3 regions of the Glutamicibacter sp. JL.03c genome follow, and region 3 is predicted to be linked to each of the others. Evidence: predicted binding sites of a transcription regulator. Region 3 holds the regulator's gene; each other region holds the start of a gene.

Evidence for each region. The regulator LexA, encoded in region 3, represses DNA repair genes until DNA is damaged. The targets are predictions, from matches to a motif close to TCGAACANNTGTTCGA.
Region 1: OF385_RS13600 (shikimate dehydrogenase) is a predicted target of LexA. The motif match lies at 4,778-4,793, and genes of this name have one in related genera.
Region 2: OF385_RS13025 (DUF222 domain-containing protein) is a predicted target of LexA. The motif match lies at 3,548-3,563, and genes of this name have one in related genera.

The regions. Positions count from the first base shown of each region.
Region 1 is NZ_CP107575.1:2,928,108-2,934,500, forward strand. Features, by position in the region: gene OF385_RS13585 (PLP-dependent aminotransferase family protein) at 1-1,168, shown strand, start outside; gene OF385_RS13590 (IclR family transcriptional regulator C-terminal domain-containing protein) at 1,184-1,954, opposite strand; gene OF385_RS13595 (bifunctional sugar phosphate isomerase/epimerase/4-hydroxyphenylpyruvate dioxygenase family protein) at 1,972-3,825, opposite strand; gene OF385_RS13600 (shikimate dehydrogenase) at 3,825-4,697, opposite strand; gene OF385_RS13605 (MFS transporter) at 4,853-6,190, shown strand; gene OF385_RS13610 (LysR family transcriptional regulator) at 6,276-6,393, opposite strand, start outside.
Region 2 is NZ_CP107575.1:2,814,701-2,821,093, forward strand. Features, by position in the region: gene OF385_RS13005 (sarcosine oxidase subunit alpha family protein) at 1-1,122, opposite strand, end outside; gene OF385_RS13010 (sarcosine oxidase subunit delta) at 1,119-1,418, opposite strand; gene OF385_RS13015 (sarcosine oxidase subunit beta family protein) at 1,430-2,647, opposite strand; gene OF385_RS13020 (GntR family transcriptional regulator) at 2,855-3,433, shown strand; gene OF385_RS13025 (DUF222 domain-containing protein) at 3,586-5,094, shown strand; tRNA gene OF385_RS13030 (tRNA-Ala) at 5,405-5,477, opposite strand; gene OF385_RS13035 (VOC family protein) at 5,670-6,095, shown strand; gene OF385_RS13040 (MFS transporter) at 6,099-6,393, opposite strand, start outside.
Region 3 is NZ_CP107575.1:1,130,190-1,136,582, reverse strand. Features, by position in the region: gene priA (bifunctional 1-(5-phosphoribosyl)-5-((5-phosphoribosylamino)methylideneamino)imidazole-4-carboxamide isomerase/phosphoribosylanthranilate isomerase PriA) at 1-333, opposite strand, end outside; gene OF385_RS05255 (hypothetical protein) at 359-508, opposite strand; gene hisH (imidazole glycerol phosphate synthase subunit HisH) at 511-1,146, opposite strand; gene hisB (imidazoleglycerol-phosphate dehydratase HisB) at 1,147-1,767, opposite strand; gene OF385_RS05240 (histidinol-phosphate transaminase) at 1,790-2,896, opposite strand; gene OF385_RS05235 (LysM peptidoglycan-binding domain-containing protein) at 2,979-3,332, opposite strand; gene lexA (transcriptional repressor LexA) at 3,591-4,310, shown strand; gene OF385_RS05225 (glycoside hydrolase family 76 protein) at 4,378-5,415, opposite strand; gene OF385_RS05220 (ATP-dependent DNA helicase) at 5,517-6,393, opposite strand, start outside.

The DNA of each region.
Region 1 (6,393 bases), 1.8 Mb from region 3:
GTCGGCCGTCCGCGACGTCTTCGAACTGTCCCTTGACCCTTCCTTGGTGTCTCTGGCTGGCGGCAACCCTTTCCTGCAGTTGCTTCCCCTCGAAAAAATCGGCCAGATCAGCCAACGCATCGTCACCGAGCAGGGTCCCGAAGCCCTGCAGTACGGTTCGGGCCTCGGCACCGCTGAACTGCGCGAGCAGATCATCGAGGTCATGGCCGCCGAAGGGATCACCAACGTCAATGTGGATGACGTAGTGGTCACCAATGGCTCCCAATCCGCACAGGATATGGCATGCAAGGTGTTCTGCAACCCCGGGGACACCGTGCTGTGCGAAGACCCTACCTATGTGGGCGCTCTGAACACTTTCGAGGCCTACCAGGTCACCGCGCGCCCAGTGGGAACCGATGAAAACGGGCTCATTCCCGGCGCCCTGCGCGAGCGCATCTCCGAGTTGCGCGCGGCCGGCGAACACATCAAATTCCTCTACACGATCCCCAACTTCAATAACCCTTCGGGCATCACGCTGGCTGCTGGGCGACGCCAGGAAATCGTGGATATCTGCCGCGAAGAAGGCATCCTCATCCTGGAAGACAATCCCTATGGAATGCTCCGCTATGAAGGCCAGGCCGCGCCGACCCTGCGCAGCCTGGATCCGGAGAACGTCATCTACATGGGCTCCTTTTCCAAGATCTTCGCCCCGGGCCTGCGCATCGGCTGGGCGGCCGTCCCCACCCATCTCTTCCGCCGCTTCTACTTGGCAGGAGAAGCGGTGGCACTGTGCCCGCCCACACTGAACCAGATGATCATCAGCGCCTACCTCAACGAGCACGACTGGAAGGGCCAAATCGCCAAGTACAACGATCTCTACCGCTCCCGCCGCGATGCCATGCTCCAAGCCCTGGATCAGCACCTGCCGGCGGAAGTCAGCTACACGCGTCCGGAAGGCGGGTTCTTCATCTGGCTGACGCTGCCACAGGGAATCGACACCTATGGGCTGCTGCAACAAGGAGTGAAGGCAGGTGTCATCTTCATTCCTGGCGCTGCATTCAGCCCGAGCGGCCAAGCTGACAACAAGCTGCGCCTGGCGTTCTGCTCGGTCGATGAGGGAACCATTGCCGAGGGCGTCCAGCGCCTGTCGGGATTGCTGGCCTCAGCCATCGAGGCCAACGGCCGCTAGCTTGCAGCCGGCTGCCTAGCCCAGGCGTCCGCCAAAGTCATCAGCGATGTCGTTGGCGGCGCGCCGAAGCCTGGGCAGGAGCTGGTCCTGGATGTACTGCGGGTTATTCCGGCTGGTTTGCACCGAGATGTTCAAGGCGCCCAGCAGCTTTCCGCCGCGGATCACCGGAACGGCCAGGCCGCGCAGCCCCTCATCCAGTTCTTGATTGACCAAAGACCATCCCTGCTGGCGAACCGTCGCCAGTTCCTTTTTCAATTCCTCGATGCTCTCGACTGTGCGCTCGGTGTACTTCTGCAGTTCCACGCGCTGCAGAAATGCTTCCTGCTCCCCCGGCTCCAGATGGGCGATGAGCACACGGCCCATCGACGTCACCCACGCCGGCAGGCGATTGCCAATGGACACGTTCAGCGCATGGAGCCGCGGAGCGGCGACGCGTTCAACATAGAGCACATCCTGGCCTTCAAGGACGCACAGCGAAGCAGTCTCCTCGAGCTCGCGGGCCAGCGCCTGCAGATGGCCGACGGCCGCTTGGGGAAGGGTCAACCCGGAAAGATAAGCAGCACCAATATCCAGCACACGCGGGGTCATCTTAAAGGCATTGCCCTGGGCCTGCAGGTATCCAAGGTCAACCAGGGTCAGCAGGAATCGGCGGGCCGAGGCTCGGGTCTGGTCAGTGGCCGTGGCAACCTGGGAGACCGTTAGTTCAGAGTTGCCCGCCGAAAATGCCAGCAACACGGCCAGGGTCTTTTCCGCTGACTTAACGAAATAATCCGGCCGCTCTGCCACTGTTTGGTCCCCCAGCTTTACAAGTTTCTGCTCCAGCGATTGCTCTCGAACTGAGAGGCAAGCCGGACCGGCGCGTTTGGCGCTCCATACCCATCGTAGCCAGTACGCCGTTCAACTACCTCCAAGAACATGTTGCCAAGGGTCTTGGTGTAGAAGTGCAGGAATTCTCCGGCCTCATCACGGTCATAGAGCAGGTGCAGTTCCTTCAGGGTCTCCAGCAGTTGCGCGTCCAGATCGAAGCGCGCGGCCAGGTCCTCGTAATAATTCGCCGGCACCTGCAAGAACTCCATGCCGCGGGCGCGCGCTGTGCGGGCGACCTCGAAGATGTCCTTGGTGCGAAGGGCTATGTGTTCCGGGTATTCGTGGTTGCGTTCAATCACGCTTTCCAGGCCCTGGGGCACGATATTCAATGCCAGCCGGACGCTGCAATCATCGGTCGCCAGCACCTGCGAGCGCACCAGTCCCATGGGGCTCGGCACTTCCGTGCCCGGCCGTGCTTGCAGATTCAGCACGCTGCAGTAGAACAGCACGGATTCGTCAAAGCATTGCCAGGGCTGGGCCAGATTGATGTGGTCGATATTCGAGATGGGACCAGTGGGAGAAGCGTTGGCTTCCGGTGCCGAATCCTCGAATTCTTGCACCCAGTTCTCGGTGTTGGCCAATGAACTGAAGAAGACTTCGGAGCGATCCGGGGCGATGAAGCCTGGCAGGTCCTGCTCATTATGGGTTCGGTGGCGAGGAACCCGGGTCGCCAGCAGGGCGCCTCCGCGTTCGCCGCTGGCCACCGGGTCCGGCACCAGCACTCCGAAGCCGGAGACGGCAGCTTCCACCCCGCGGCTGCGTTGGGAATTGATGATGATCTTCGCTTCTCCCGAGCTCCAGAGCTGCACCGGCTTGCGACGGTGCTGGCCGCGGAAGCTGAATCCGAGTTGCGAGAGCATCCCTGCCACGCGTTCGGGGTCTTCGGTCCTGATCTCGGCGAAGTCGAATCCAGTGGCGTCCTGGATGCCGGGAAGCACCCCGAGCTCAAGCGCGTAGCTCTCCGAGCTCGAGTCCAGCAGCTGGGCCGTCTTCGATCCCAGCCATTGCAAGGAGCGAAGTCCATCGATGGCGGTACGCTCCACGTTGGACTGGCGGAATACGTCGTTGAAGATCTCCAGCGAAATGATGCCGTCGTATCCCGAGCGGACGAGCTCTGCGAGGAACTGGTCCAGCGCGAACCCGCCCTGCCCGGGGAAGAGCCGGTAGTGGCGGGACCAGGAGAGGATATCCATGGAGAGCACCGGTGCGTCGGCCAATTGCACGAAGAAGATCTTCTCGCCGGGAATGCTCGCGATTCCGGCCGGGTCATCGCCGCGCGAAAGGATATGGAAGCTGTCGATGCACAGCCCCACGTTGGCGCGATCAACGCGCTTCACGATCCGCCAGGAGTGCTGGTAGGTATCAACATATTTGCCCCAGGCCAAGGCCTCGTAGGCGATGCGCACGTTGTACTGGGCAGCGAGATCGGAGAGCTGGCGGATCTGCTCCACGAACAGGTCATCGTCGTTGATTGTGGCAGTGCCGACATTGGAGCACAACAGCATCAGGTCCATGCCCAGACGTTGCATGAGCTGGAATTTCGCCTCAGCCCGGTGCAGGTTGGCCTTGAGCGCCTCCTCGGTGACTCCTTCGAAGTCGCGGAAGGGCTGGAACAAGTCCAGGGTCAGTCCCAGACGGTGCGCCATGGCCTTGACTTCTTCTGGCGACATCGGGCTGACCAGGAGATCCTGTTCAAAGATCTCGATTCCGTCAAACCCGGCTCTGGCGCAGGCCAGCAGCTTTTCTTCGAGGGTTCCTGAGAGGCATACCGTGGCGATCGAGGTGCGCATTACAGTCCTTTGTCCAGCAGTTCGAGCAGGTGGCTTCGGACCTGCTGCGTGTCCGGCCTGATGCCGGTGATGATTTCGAAGGCGTCGACCGCCTGTCCCACGGCCATATGACCGCCGTCCAGGACTTGGCATCCCAGGTCGCGGGCGGCGACAATGAGTTCGGTGTCCACCGGGCGGTAGATGCAGTCGGCGACCCAATGGCGTGGTTCGAGCGCGGCGAGATCCAGGGGCAGTCCCGGGTGATGGTGCATGCCGATAGGGGTCGCATTGAGCAATCCGTCGACCTGGCCCAGCAGCTGCGGGACATGCCCTGGAGTTGCCGCATGGACGGACGCGTGCGGGAAGTGCTTTTGCAGTTCGCGGACGCGATGCTCAACACGCTCCTCATCGAGGTCAACGATGTGCAGTTCCTCTGTTCCATCCGCCAGCAAGGCGTAGGCCACGGCAGCGCCGGCTCCTCCGGCTCCCAGCTGCAGCACTTTGCGCTTTGCCGCTCCGGGCAGCCCGTCGTGCAGGCCACGGATGAATCCGGAGGCATCGGTGTTGTGCCCGATGAATTTTCCGTCCTGGATCACCACGGTATTGACGGCCCCGATGGCTCGGGCCGTAGGCGAGATGTCATCTAGGTGGTCGAGAACTAATTGTTTGCAAGGATGGGTTACATTGAAGGCGTTAAATCCCAGCTTGGCTCCCGCGTGGAGCAGCTCTCCGATATCGCTGGCCGGAAGATTCAGTTCGGCGAGGTCAATCGGCCGATACAGGTAATGCAGCCCATGGACCTGGGCAGCACGTTCGTGCATCGGTGGCGTCAGCGAAGGCATGACGCCATCACCGATCAGACCGACCAGATAAGACTCAGCACGTGTACTCATGTTCTCCCGCAGCTCTTCTTGTCTACTTCAGGTATTGCCTGAGATGTGATCTACATCTACTGTAATCCAATGAACACATTCCGAACAAGTGTACGCATAGCGAACACCTAGTAATCACCTTCACCCTCTCTAAACACTCGACGAGGAGTTACCCGATGCCATCCCCACACGGACCCAACGCATCCGCCGACACCGGCAGCCCAGGAAGAACACCGGTCAAGGCGGCTATCGCCAGCTTCATGGGAAGCGCCGTTGAATACTACGACTTCTTCATCTTCGGCTCCGCGGCAGCTCTGATCTTCCCGCATATCTTCTTCCCTGACACCGACACCAACGCTGCGGTGATGTCGCTGGCAACCTTCGGCTTCGCCTATGTCGCACGCCCGGTGGGCGCCATCTTCGTAGGGCACTTCGGCGACCGGATCGGCCGGCAAAAGGTCCTGATGTTCACGCTGATCCTCATGGGCGCATCGACCTTCCTCATCGGCTGCCTGCCGACCTTCGAGCAGGTAGGCTGGCTCGCCCCGATCCTGCTGGTTTTCGCCCGGCTCTGCCAGGGGCTCTCGGCAGCCGGCGAACAGGCGGGCGCCTCCTCGATGTCGCTGGAGCACGCTCCGGACCACCGCCGCAGCTTCTTCACCTCGTGGACGCTCACCGGCACCCAGGGTGGCCAGATCCTCGCCGCGATGATCTTCATCCCGGTGGTGGCCCTTCCCGATGAGATCAAGTTCGGCATCGGCTGGCGCATTCCGTTCTGGCTTTCGGCCGTCGTCGTGGTCGTCACCTTCTTCATCCGCCGTTCGCTGCATGAAACCCCGGAATTCGAAGAAGCCAAGAAGAACAACGAGATCGCCAAGCTGCCCTTGGCCGTGCTGCTGCGCTTCCATTGGAAGGACGTGCTGCGCGTGGTGCTGTGCGCATTCATCGCCGCCGTGTCCACCGTGTACGGCACCCTGGCAATTTCCTACGGCAAGGTCATCGGCAATATGGACGAATCCATTACCCTGTGGCTTGTGGTCGCCGGCAACATCGGCGCGCTGATCTCGCAGCCGCTCTTCGGCATGCTGGCCGACAAGATCGGCCGCAAGCCGGTCTTCATCTACGGCGCACTGGGCTCGGCAGCGATCATGCCCTTCTACCTGCGCTCCATGGAGACGAGCAACGCGCTGCTGCAGTTCGCCCTTTCGGTGCTGGTGTTCTCCTGCGCCTATGCGGCAGCGAACGCTGTCTGGCCGAGCTTCTACGCAGAGATGTTCTCCTCCCAGGTGCGCTTCTCCGGGCTGGCCATCGGCACCCAGCTGGGCTTCCTGATGGCAGGCTTCGCCCCGTCCATCGTTGCCGCCCTTGGCGGGCTTGATGCCAATGGCTGGGTCCCGATCAGCCTGTTCACCGCGGCAATCGCGATCATCGCCGCGCTCTCGGCATTGACCGCACGCGAGACCTACCGGGTTCCCACCAAGCAGCTGGGACACGCCGTCGAGAAGGTTTCCTAGCCCTCCCCGCAAGCATCCCGGCTCGGGCATGGCCACGCGCACTGCGGCCCTGCTCGATCCGGGATATTGCCGTTAAGGGCCGAGTTCAGCGAGCGCTGATAGCGATCTCCAGCAGGGTGCGCTCATTGGGATTCACCGCGCGTTCCTTGCGCCAGATGGCGCATAGTGCGCGCATCAGCGCCGGCCCGGCAAAAGGAACTTCC
Region 2 (6,393 bases), 1.7 Mb from region 3:
CACGTCGGCCTCGATCCGCGATATTTCGCCCAGCTCGCGCCGCTCATCCAGCTCGGCCACGACAATCGCCGAAAGCTCCCCGGACTCGTTGGCCTCGGTGTCCACCACGGCGGATCCGGAGATCACCTGGACGCCGTCGGCCACGGCCTGGGCGGCCACGGCGGAAATGCTGCGACGCGCATCGATCACCGCTACCACCGATCCGGAGGCGGAGAGCTCGCTGACCAGCTCATAGGCGGAGTCGTTGGTGGTGAAGACGGCGATCTTCTCGCCCGCGCGCACCCCGTAGCGGTTCAGGTAGCTGCGCACGGCGCCGGCGAGCATGATGCCCGGGCGGTCGTTGTTCTCGAAGACCACGGGTCGCTCGTGGGCGCCGGTGGCCAGCACCACCTGGCCGGCACGGATGTGCCAGATGCGTTCGCGCGAGACACCCGGGGCGGCCGCCGCATCAAGGTGCGCGGTGCGGCGCTGGACGGCGACCAGGTAGTTCGCGTCGTAGGAGCCGAACACCGTGGTGCGCTGCAGGTGGGTGGTTTCCCCGGCCTGCTCCAGTTCGCCCACCACCGATTCGATCCACTTGGTGGAATCCATCCCGTCGATCTGCTCGCCGGCGGTATCCAGCAGGGTGCCCCCGGCTTCCGGACGCTCGTCGAGCAGCATCACCCGGGCGCCGGAGCGCGAGGCTTCGCGGGCCGCGGCCAGGCCGGCCGGGCCGGCGCCGACCACCAGGACGTCGGTGTGCACGTGCACGTGGTCGTAGTAGGCCGGATCGGTGTCCGGATCCAGCACGCCCAGCCCGGAGAGCAGGCTCGCCGAAACACCCTCGGTCACCGAGACGGTGGTGGCCGGCAGCATCGACTCGTCAACCTCGCCGGCATGGCGGGCGGCCACGGTAATCAGCGCATTGGGCTCTTCCACGCCGGCTGCCAAGATGCCGCGCGGGCGCTTGAGGTAGAGCGAGGGGCCGCACTGGCGGATCTGGTTGGCCAGCATGGCGCTGGCGATGGTGTCGCCGCGGAAGGCGGAAAGCTGGTGCCCGTCGATGCTCAGGGCCAGAGGCTGATCGCTGTCGATCCGGGCGCGGGAGCGCAGTTCTGGCGCCAGTCGCTGTGGCTTGCTCATCGGGTGCCTCCTTGAAGTGTGTCGATCTGCGGTTGCGCCTCGCCGGCGCCGTAGACGGCCAGGAATTCGTAGCTGACGGTGTCGCGCAGGGCGTTGAACCACTTGCGGCAGCCGCCGGCGTGGACCCAGCGCTCGGCAAAAATGCCTTTCTTGTTGCCCCGGTAGAACAGGTAGCGGGACCATTCCTTGTCGGTGAGTTCCGCCGGATTTTCCGGGTAGGCCACGTGGGCTTCGCCGCCGTAGCTGAATTCGTTTTCGTTGCGTGGCCCGCAGTGCGGGCAGTCGATTAGCATCATGATGGCTGCTCCTAGTGTGCGACGGCTGCGGCGCCGTGTTCGTCGATCAGGTGGCCGGTTTCGAAGCGCTCCAGGCTGAAGGGGGCATTCAGCGGGTGCGCCTCGTCGTGGGCGATGGTGTGCGCCAGGGTGAAGCCGGCGCCCGGGGTGCCCTTGAACCCGCCGGTGCCCCAGCCGCAGTTCACGTACAGGTTCTGGATCGGGGTCTTGGAAATGATCGGCGAGGCGTCCAAGGTGGTGTCCACGATGCCTCCCCAGGTACGCAGCACGTGCGCCCGGGCGAAGATCGGGAAGAGCTCCACGGCCGCGGCCATCTGCTCTTCGATCACGTGGAAGGCGCCGCGCTGGCCATAGCCGTTGTAGCTGTCGATCCCGGCGCCCATCACCAGTTCGCCCTTGTGGGCCTGGGAGACGTAGACGTGGATGTGGTTGGACATGACCACCGTCGGGTGGACCGGTTCGAACAGCTCGGAGACCAGTGCCTGCAGCGGGTGGGACTGGATCGGCAGTTCGATTCCGGCCATCTCGGCCAGCACCGAGGAGTGCCCGGCACCTGCCAGCGCCACCTTGCCGGCGTTGATGGTGCCGCGCGTGGTCTTCACGCCGGTGACCTTCTCGCCATCCTTGATGAACCCGGTGACTTCGCAGTTCTGGATGATGTCCACGCCCATCTCGTTGGCCTTGCGGGCGAAGGCCCAGGCCACGTGGTCGTGCTTGGCGATGCCGGCGCGCGGCTGCCAGGTGGCGCCCATGACCGGGTAGCGGATGTTGTCGCTGGTGTTGATGATCGGGCAGGCTTCCTTGACCTGGGAGGGGTCGAGCCATTCAGCGTCCACGCCGTTGAGCTTGTTCGCCTCCACGCGGCGCACCGATTCGCGCACGTCGCCCAGCGTGTGGGCCAGGTTGAGCACGCCGCGCTGGGAGAACAGGAAGTCGTAGTCCAGGTCCTCGGGCAGCTGCTCCCAGAGCTTCAGCGACTTCTCGTAGATGCCGGCCGATTCATCCCACAGGTAGTTCGAGCGGATGATGGTGGTGTTGCGGGCCATGTTCCCGCCGGCCAGCCATCCCTTTTCCAGGACTGCGACATTGGTGATGCCGTGGTTTTTCGCGAGGAAGTACGCGGTAGCCAGGCCGTGGCCGCCACCGCCGACGATCACGACGTCGTAGGACTTCTTGGGGTCCGGATTCGCCCACAGGAACTCCGGGTGCTCAGGCAGCAGATCAGCCACAATGAATCTCCAATCTTCGACAGTACCGCGCGCAATGTATGAATTGCCGACAACTGATATATCAATCTGCGATTCACTGTATGATAGAACTGGAAACCCGGTCAATGGGTTGACGAAAATTACTTGGATACTACGCACCGCGGGAGGACTTCAGTGAACGAATCCCTTTCCGATCGCGCATACCGGATACTGCGCGATCGCCTGATCATGATGGACATCGCCCCGGGCGAACCGATCAACGAGGCCCAGCTGGTCCAGGAACTCAATATCGGCCGCACCCCGCTGCGCGAAGCGCTCAAGCGGCTCGAGGTCGACCATCTGGTCCACTCCTACCCGCGACGGGGAACCTTCGCCACGCGCGTGGACATCACCGAGCTCGCCGCCATCACCGAGATGCGCCTCGCCCTCGAACCCCTGGCAGCCGATCGGGCCGCCGCCCTGGGCGGCGGATCCGTCCGCGGCGAAATCGAGCAGACCCTGCACACCATCACCGCCTTCACCGGCGACGAGACCCGGCGCAGCCTCATGGAGAACGATCTGGCCGTGCACCGCCTGATCTACCAGGCCGCCGCCAACCATCATCTGGAAGAGACCCTGATTCGGCTCGACAACCTCGCCACCCGAATCTGGTGCCTCACTCTGGATCACCTCCCGAGCATTGACGCCCATATTGCCGAACACCAGGCGCTCCTCGAAGCGGTCCTCAACCAGGATCCCGAAACTGCCAGCACCCTGGCCCGCGAGCACATCGCCAGTTTCGAAGCTTCGGTGCGCGCCGTGCTCTAGCTCCGCGCCAAATCACTCGCTCGCACCCCCGGCCACCCTGCCCAAGACACGTCTAATCAGCTTCTGACATGTAATATTGCTTGCCTTAAAAGTTATCCACCTGCAGCCGGATAATCGAATGTGTCTACGAGTTGATGGCATAAAATTGGAATATGTCCGAAAAAATAGCCACTTCGTGGGGCCGGTCCGACCCACCGAACCACGGCAGATTCACAGCCGTGGTCACAGCGTTGGAAACTGATCTGACATCAATTGAAGAACACGGCAGCAAAAACGAGTGCGCCACCGCCATCGCCGACATCGAATCCACGATCTCGTCCCTGCGCTACCATCAGGCAGCTCTCTCCCATCAACTGGAAATCGACCTGGTCCGCACCAATACTGAGAACAACCCCCGCAGCAAGGCACTCAAGCAACAGAACCGCGGGGCTGCCGCGGCTATTGCCCTGGCCCGGCGTACCGACTCCCATGGCTACGGTACATATCTGGAGAACTGCCGGATTCTCTTTGAAAGCACTCCGCACCTGGCCGCAGCGTACAGCCGCGGTGAATTCACCGAAGATCAAATGCGGGCCATCCTCACTCCGCTGCGTTCCGTCAAAGCGGAACGTCGCGCTGAGTTTGATGACCTGTACGCGAAGAACCCGAAAATGCTTGAGAATCTCGGGAACAAGAAAATCAGCGACAGGATCAAAGACTTCACACTCGCCTATGCCTCGGATCAACAGTGCAAGGAACAGAAGACCGCAGAGGAAAAGCGCTTCATCAAGTTCACGCCGAATGCCGCGACAGGGATGATGCGCGTCAACGGGAACATTCCCATCACTGCCGGACTAGCGATGAAAAACGATATGAAGGCCAAAGCTCGCAGCCTCAAAGCAAAAGGTGATCCCCGCACGAGGGCGCAGATCGAAGCGGACTACTTCGCAAGTTTTTGCACCCACCCGGAAGCAAAAATACCGGTCACTATCACTCTGGGATTGGTCATGACCGATAAAACCCTATTCCTCGGCGACCGGGTTCCGGCCAACCTTGAAGGTTATGGCGCCATTGCGCCACAGTACGCTCGTGAACTAGTTGCGGGTCAGGAGATCCTGAACAATATGACCCTGGCCGAGATGGCCGCCACCCGATCCCCCGCTTTTGTCGAGACCATGGAAGCCACCATTGAACTGATCAGGTTATATACGGCTCCAGGGGATAAAGACTTGATCGCGATGGACTCCAAAGCGCGGATCTTCCCTGAGAAAATGAAGAAGTTCATCAAGATGCGCGACCGGCATTGCCGCACGCCATTCTGCGATGGGTTGATTGAAGAGATTGATCATGTCACCCAGGCCTATTTAGGTGGGCATACGTGTGTGACTAATTCCGATGGCCGGTGCAAGCTGTGCAATCAGGCCAAAGAAACCCCGGGCTGGCAGGAAATTGTCATTAAGCACGGGCCGCATTCCATGTTGATCAACACCGGAATGGGAACGGTGTATCGATCCACGGCGCCGCCAGCGACGGGGTTTGCGCATAAACCCTATCCGCAGTGCATGAGTGAAGCTGACTGGGTGCGCTCTTTCGAAGAATGGCTCAACCGGCCGCCGGACACGGGGAGCAGTCCGTGCAACGGCGATGAAAAACCACCGGATATCGAGGATAAGCCCGCCTGATAGCGCTGATGAACCACCCACAAGGAAACACGACACGATTGGTAGCATTAGACGCCCAGGTACGGTGTGCCACGGCCGGAATCCTTGCGCATACTTCCTGATGGCGGCATCGTGAAGAACTTACATATTCAAACGGCATGGCAGATTGCCTGTAGCGACGGTCTCCAAGAAGATTCCGCATGCTAAAAGAAAATGCGTGAGTTCCGGCAATCCAAATCATTAACCAGCCTGTGCCTGATGCACAGGGATCAGTATCCGCAGAAAACGAAAACCTCCCGATCACTGACCGGGAGGCTTTTATTCGATTTTGTGGAGGTAAGGGGATTCGAACCCCTGACCTTCTGCATGCCATGCAGACGCGCTACCAACTGCGCCATACCCCCAAAAGAGCTGGTCTCGCCGGTATTTCTACCGCTGAACCGAGATAAAACTCTACCGGAGGAGTTGGGGAAATACCAAATCGCCTATCCGAGACGCTGATCACATCCACACTATTCTAATTGTCCGGCGGCGGTGGTAAGAATGGATTCGGGGCCGATCGGTTCCCCTGAATCTTGAGTGAAAGGCGCGACCTCATGGCCATTGGATTGACCCCATACCTTCGCTTCGCCGGTGATGCCCGCGAAGCCATGGAATTCTACAATGCAGCGCTCGGCGGCGAGCTATCGATGATGACCTTCCAGGAAGGCATGAACGATGGCAATCCTGCCACCGCAGACCTGATCATGCACTCATCGTTGTTTCTGGAACGCGGCATCCACCTGATGGCCTCGGACAGCACACCGGAAATGACCGTCACCAGCAATGGCGCGGTCGCACTGAGCAGCGATGCCACCGATGAGGCCGACAACGCAGTCCTGACCAAGTGGTGGGAGGCGCTGTCGGCCGGCGCGGCCATCGAGGTGCCGTTGGAGAAGGCCCCGTGGGGCGACTCCTTCGGCCAGCTTCGCGACAAGTTCGGCGTGGTGTGGATGTTCAACATCTCCGCCGTGCAGGGCTAGCAGCTAGTCGACCACGGTGTGTTCGTGGGCCGCGATGGCCTCGCGGCCCACGAGCAGACCGACCTTCTTGGCTCGCGCCTGGGTAATCATTGCGATCAGCAGGCCCAGCACGGCCAGGGCTGCGCCCACCACTGATGGCGCGCGGTAGCCAAAGCCAGCGGAAATCACGGCAGCACCCAGGGCGGCGCCCAAGGCGTTGGCAACGTTCAGCGCCGAGTGGTTCAAGGAAGCGGCCAAGGACTGGGCATGCGGAGCCGAGTCCATCAGCAGGGTCTGCAGGCTTGGAATGAGCAGCGAT
Region 3 (6,393 bases):
CAGCGCAGCGGTGCCCAAGTTGACCCGGGTGGCGCCAAATTCCAAGGCGCGGTCCAGGGAGGCATCGTCGCGGATGCCACCGGAGAGTTCCACCTTGATATTCAGTTCTTTGGCGATACGCTGCACGATCTCGACGTTGCTGCCGCGGTCGAACGCCGCGTCCAAGTCAACGAGGTGAAGCCATTCGGCACCGGCGTTCTGCCAGGAAAGCGCCGCTTCCAGCGGGTCGCCGTAGCCGGTTTCGGATCCGGCCTCGCCCTGTACCAGTCGAACGGCTTGTCCCCCGGCGATGTCTACTGCAGGCAATAGTTCGAGAATTGGTTGCTCGCTCATGATGTCCTTAGTGAAGTAATGATTTTTAGAGGGTCAAGACCCATGCGGCAATAATGCTCATAGCCGCGAGTACCCATAGCGCGATAACCCATGAAATATGGGCCTTCTGGCTTTTGAGCGAGATCGCTCCACCTGCCAGAAATGCGCCGACGAACCCAAGCACGATGGTCCACATGCTTACAAGGTGCCCAACCAGTTGCGCAGAAGCTGCGCGCCGGCTTCCCCGGATTTTTCCGGATGGAACTGCACCGCCGAGAGCGGGCCGTTTTCCACTGCCGCGACAAAAGGCGTCCCATGGGTGCTCCACGTAACTTGCGGTGGAGTCATCGCTGGCTGAGTCACATCGAATTCCCACTTCTGCACGGCGTAGGAGTGCACAAAGTAAAAACGCTCGTTCTCAACGCCGGCGAATAGCTTGCTGCTTTCTGGCGGCTGAACGGTATTCCATCCCATATGCGGGATGACATCGGACTTCAGACGCTCCACGGTGCCGGGCCATTCGCCGATACCGGCGGTCTTGACTCCGTGCTCAACGCCTTCCTCGAAGAAGACCTGGTGGCCAACGCAGATTCCCAATACCGGTTGCCCACCAGCAATGCGGCGGCCGATCCAGCGCAGTGCGCCGATCTTGGTCAGCTGTTCCATCACCGAAGCGTAGGCGCCAACGCCGGGGACAACGAGCCCATCCGCATTCATGACCTTCTCTGGGTCCGCGGTCAGTTCAACCGAGGCACCTGCGGCTTCGAGCGCTCGTACCGCAGAACGGACGTTGCCCGAACCGTAGTCGAAAACAACTACATTCTTCTGTCCCACTTACAGTGCACCTTTCGTGGATGGAATCTTGTCGCCCATGCGTTCGTCGAACTCGACAGCTTCGCGCAGTGCTCGTGCAAAGGACTTGAATTGGGCCTCGACAATATGATGAGGATCGCGGCCCGATAGCACCTCGATATGTGCACAAATTTGTGCGTGGAAGGTGATGGCTTCGAAGACGTGGCGAGTCATCGAGCCAGTGAAGTGGCCGCCGATCAAATGGTATTCCTGCCCTGCCGGTTCACCGGAGTGAACCAGGTATGGGCGGCCCGAAACGTCCACGACCGAGCGCGCGAGCGCTTCATCCAAAGGAGCGTATGCGGTGCCGAAGCGTCGGATTCCCGCCTTGTTGCCCAGGGCTACGCGCAGCACTTCGCCAATAGTGATCGCGGTGTCTTCGACGGTGTGGTGCACGTCGATGTGGGTATCACCCGTGGCTCGGACTGTCAGGTCGATCAGGGAGTGCTTCGACAGCGCGGTGAGCATGTGGTCGTAGAACGGCACCGAAGTGCTGATCTCTGACACGCCGGTGCCGTCGAGATCTAGTTCCACGAATACAGACGATTCGCTGGTGACGCGTTCCATGCGGGCGCGACGTGCGCCAATCAATTCGGCAGACATGTCTTCCTTCGCTTGTTCTTGCTTACTTTTCCGCGCCGAGCAGCTCGGCTAGGCGATTCAAGAACGCAGTAGTTTCTGATTCGGTTCCGGCAGTTACACGCAGAGTCCCCGGGATCCCATTGTCGCGGACAATAATGCCAGCTTCCAATAGGCCTTCCCATACCGCGTGAGGGTTCTCCAGCCCGCTGAAGAAGACGAAATTGGAGTCTGAGACTGAAGGATTGAGCCCCAGCTCTTTGAGACGGACAACAATTCGGTCTCGCTGGGACTTAATGTCTTCTACCTGGGCCAGCAAAAGATCAATGTTTTTCAGCGCCGCAATTGCTGTTGCCTGGGTGACAGCCGACAGGTGGTAAGGCAATCGCACGAGGCGGATCGCATCGGTGACTTCGGGCGCTGCTGCGAGGTATCCAACGCGGGCGCCGGCCAGGCCGAAGGCCTTGGACATGGTCCGCGAGACGATCAGGCGCTGCCGTCCTTCAAGCAGGGTCAGCGCTGATTTTGTGCTCGACAGGGAAAATTCGGCGTAGGCCTCATCCACAATGACCATGCCGTTGTGCTCGCTCATGGCATCGTAGACAGCGGTGATCACGTCGAGGCCGAGCGCAGTACCTGTGGGGTTGTTGGGGGAACACAGGAAGACGATGTTCGGCTTGTGTTCGCGGACCTGTTGCGCGGCTGATTCTGCGGAGAGGGTGAAGTCCTCTGAACGTTCGCCGGCGATGTAAGCCGTATCAGTCCCGCTAGCGAGCAACGGATACATGGAATAGGTAGGGCCGAAGCTCATGAGGCTCCGCCCAGGTCCGCCAAAGGCTTGTAGGATCTGCTGCAGGATTTCATTGGATCCGTTCGCCGCCCAGATATTCTCGGCGGTCAGGGAATGACCGAGATAATCGGCAAGAAGTTCTCGCAGTTCGGTGAATTCACGATCTGGATATCTGTTCAGGCTAGTCGCCGCTTTAGCGACTTCCTGCGCAATGGCTTCTACGACAGTTTGAGGAAGCGGATGGGTGTTCTCGTTGACATTCAGCTGGATGGGCACGTCGATTTGCGGTGCGCCATATGGGGATAGCCCGCGGAGATTCTCACGCAAGGGCAGCTGACTCAAAAGTTCACTGCGGTCATTCACGCAATTAGTCTACGTGGGGACCAGCTTCGCGGGTGAATCCGCTACGAGTGAAGGTAACAATCCCCCGACTCACTTCGAGTCCTTAGCCAGCGAGGACTGGAATCGACAGCGAGTCGCCCACGTGGATTTCGCTCCCCTGCAGGGAATTGAGTTCCGAGATGTGGTTGACTGCCGAAGTGACGTCATAGCCCTGCGAGTACTCCTTGGCAAGGCTCCAGACGGTGTCACCAGGAATAACAGTCACGTCAATTGTTTCGACACCCGTTGGCAGTTCAGAGGATGCGTGAGCATTGGAGGCAAACATCGAGAAGAAGAATGCGGCTGCAACAGTGAGTGCAAATACGGGAATGCCTACCAATACCGCCCAACCACGGCGGTTGATGCGGATCTTCATTGGAGTCCGGGTTTGATTTGAGTCAAGCGCGACAGTTGCCATGACCTTATCTCCTCAAGTTTATCGAGTGGTGCGAAGTTGTATTCGATATCTACGCTTCGAAGAAGTGTTCGAAACTAGTACATCTGTTCTAACAGAGCTTCGTCCGACTTGTCCAGAAGTTTTCGAACAAATCTTTGAAAGAAGCTCGCTTATCCACTAAGATTTCGAAGTAGACGAGCAATGAAAACATCACACCATCTGGCTCCGACAGTTTGGACCACTGAACTTTCGTCAGATAGCTAGGGAAGGCAAAATCTCATGTCAGCTTCACAACGCACTCCCCGATCGAATGCACGCTCGCTGACGATTCGCCAAAAGAAGATCCTGGAAACCATCCAGCGAGCAATCGGCAAGAACGGCTATCCACCATCCATGCGTGAGATTGGCGACTCTGTAGGACTCAAGAGCCTCTCAAGCGTCACTCACCAGTTGAGCCAGCTCGAAAAGCTTGGATACATTCGCCGAGATCCACGCCGTCCGCGCGCCATGGAAATTCTGTTGCCACTACAGCTCGCGGATGATGCAGAGAATCCGGCGACCGCAGAGGCTGCTGACACCAAGGCCGCCGAGGATGCGATGGTGATCGAGCTCAGCACGTCCGCTGACACCACGATGGTCCCACTGGTAGGACGAATCGCCGCCGGTGGTCCGATCCTTGCCGATCAGTCCGTTGAAGATGTTTTCTCGTTGCCTCGCCAGTTGGTCGGACACGGCGAACTATTCATGCTCAAGGTTTCTGGTGATTCCATGGTTGATGCAGCCATCTGTGATGGGGACTGGGTGGTCGTCCGACGTCAGCAAAATGCAGAGAACGGTGATATCGTCGCTGCGCTGCTCGATGAGGAAGCTACCGTCAAGACCTTCCGGCAGCGCGATGGGCACACCTGGCTGCTTCCGCAGAACTCGCGCTACGAGCCGATTCTTGGCGATGCTGCAAAGATCATGGGTCGTGTTGTTTCCGTGATGCGCTCGCTCTAACCACATCTCAAAACGGCGCCGATGCATGAGCATCGGCGCCGTTTCCGTGTTTGCTATCTACAGGTTTTCACTTCGAATCGCATCGATCCGCAGCGCTGAAGACCATCCATCGCTGAACTGCTGCTGAGAGCCGCCGGGGCTCGTCATCGACAAGACTGCCTGCGGTTGACGAAATCATCTGCTGAGCCATATCTCGAACTTCATGATCCAAGCGCTCGTCATTCACGCACAGGGCCAAATAGCGGCAGAGAATTCCGGCAAACAGATTACCGTCTCCTCCTCCGTTTACCGGCAGAATCCCGGATTCATCAGCCAGGTGCCGACGAGTAGCCCGAACCAGCGTTGCGGCGTGGTCCAAATCGACGGCAGTGCCCAGCTCAAGCAACGCTCCAAGTATTGGCCCCTGGTTGTAGGTGTACAGCGCTTCTTCCATCTTGTGCCCTGAGGAAGTAATTCGCAGTCCGTCCAAATACAGTCCCTGGTGGCCGCTAAAAAGCTTAGTCCGCATCCAGTCGAGGAGCCTTCGGGACTGATCGCGGTCACCGCTGCGCGCGAAAAATAGCGCGGCCGGAGCATTGGCCGGAACATTCTTGAAGTCTCGCTTACGCGACCAGTACAGGCCACCGTCCAAGACGTCATCAATGCCGCCTTCGAGTTGCTTGCGCAAGGTTGTCACGGCCTGTTTGGCACGGCGATGGCTGCGTCCTTCAACCTGTCGCGAAAAACCAACCAGCCGTTGGCAAGCCAAAGCCAGCCATGCCATATCGTCAAAGAAATAGTTGGGGAGTACCCCGAAGTTCCGCACTCGGATGCCAGCCAGCAAGTCTTTGGCCCGGCGTAATTCGTTCTGGGCAGCACCGTGGTCGCCATCGGCCAAATAAGCCAACCCGTCATCGATTATGGCATCCAAGTAGTGGGCCTGCCACCAGTAGTTCCACTCAACAAACGGATGCGAAAAACCGTTGATATCGCTGAGCATGCTTCCGTCGCGCAACTGGTGCCGAAGACTATACGGACGGCCGATCCACGTACCTGGCAGGCTAAATAGCCTATGGCCAAAACGGGCGTGCGTATCTTCGGCCGCGGCACGCGCCAGCTCCTTCATGGACTTCATCTTGCCTTCCGGTTCTCGGACTTCCCCGTGGCACAGACATTAGTACACTCAGCTAGCCATGGACACCAGATTCGGGGCCCACAAGCTGAAGCCTACTTTTCAGCGGGCTTCAACCGCTCCAGAACCCCGGAGATAACCTTCTTGTCCACGGTCGGCCACATCGGAGGCAGAGTAGCCTTCAGGAAGCTGCCATAACGCGCCGTAGCCATTCGCGAATCAAGGATGGCAACCACGCCACGGTCGTTGACCGAACGGATCAATCGACCGGCTCCCTGAGCTAAGCGAATCGCGGCATGCGTGGCAGAGACCTGCATGAATCCATTGCCACCATGTTTGGCGACGTCCTCGGTTCGAGCCTTCGAAATTGGATCGTCAGGTCTCGGGAATGGAATCTTGTCGATGATGACCAAACGGCAGGAATCCCCTGGAACATCGACTCCCTGCCACAGCGTCATCGTGCCGAAAAGACAGGTATCGCGCTCGGCCGCAAACTGCTCCACCAAGGATTTCATGCTCGCTTCGCCCTGGCACAAGATGTCTACGTCCAGGCGCTCCCGCAAAATGCTTGCAGCTTCTTCAGCCGAACGCTTCGATGTGAAGAGCGCCAAAGCTCCACCACCGGACGCTTTGATCAGATCTTCAATTTCGTCCAGCGTCTCGGCTGCGAGTTGGCGGCCCGGTTTTGGCAGGTGCTTGGCGACGTACAAGATGCCCTGCTTCGGATAATCAAATGGGCTGCCCACATCAACACCGGTCCATGACGGAGCGCCGGCCCCCATCAGCCCTAGCGAACCGGCCACCGCATCAAACTGGGATCCGATGGCCAAGGTCGCGCTGGTGAGCACCACGGTACGGCCATCAAAAAGGCCTTCGCGGAGTTTTCCTGCCACCGATAGCGGTGCTACGTTCAACGTTGCAGGTTGGGACTCTTCCGCCTCAACATAGCCACGGCCTTCGACAAATTCCCGA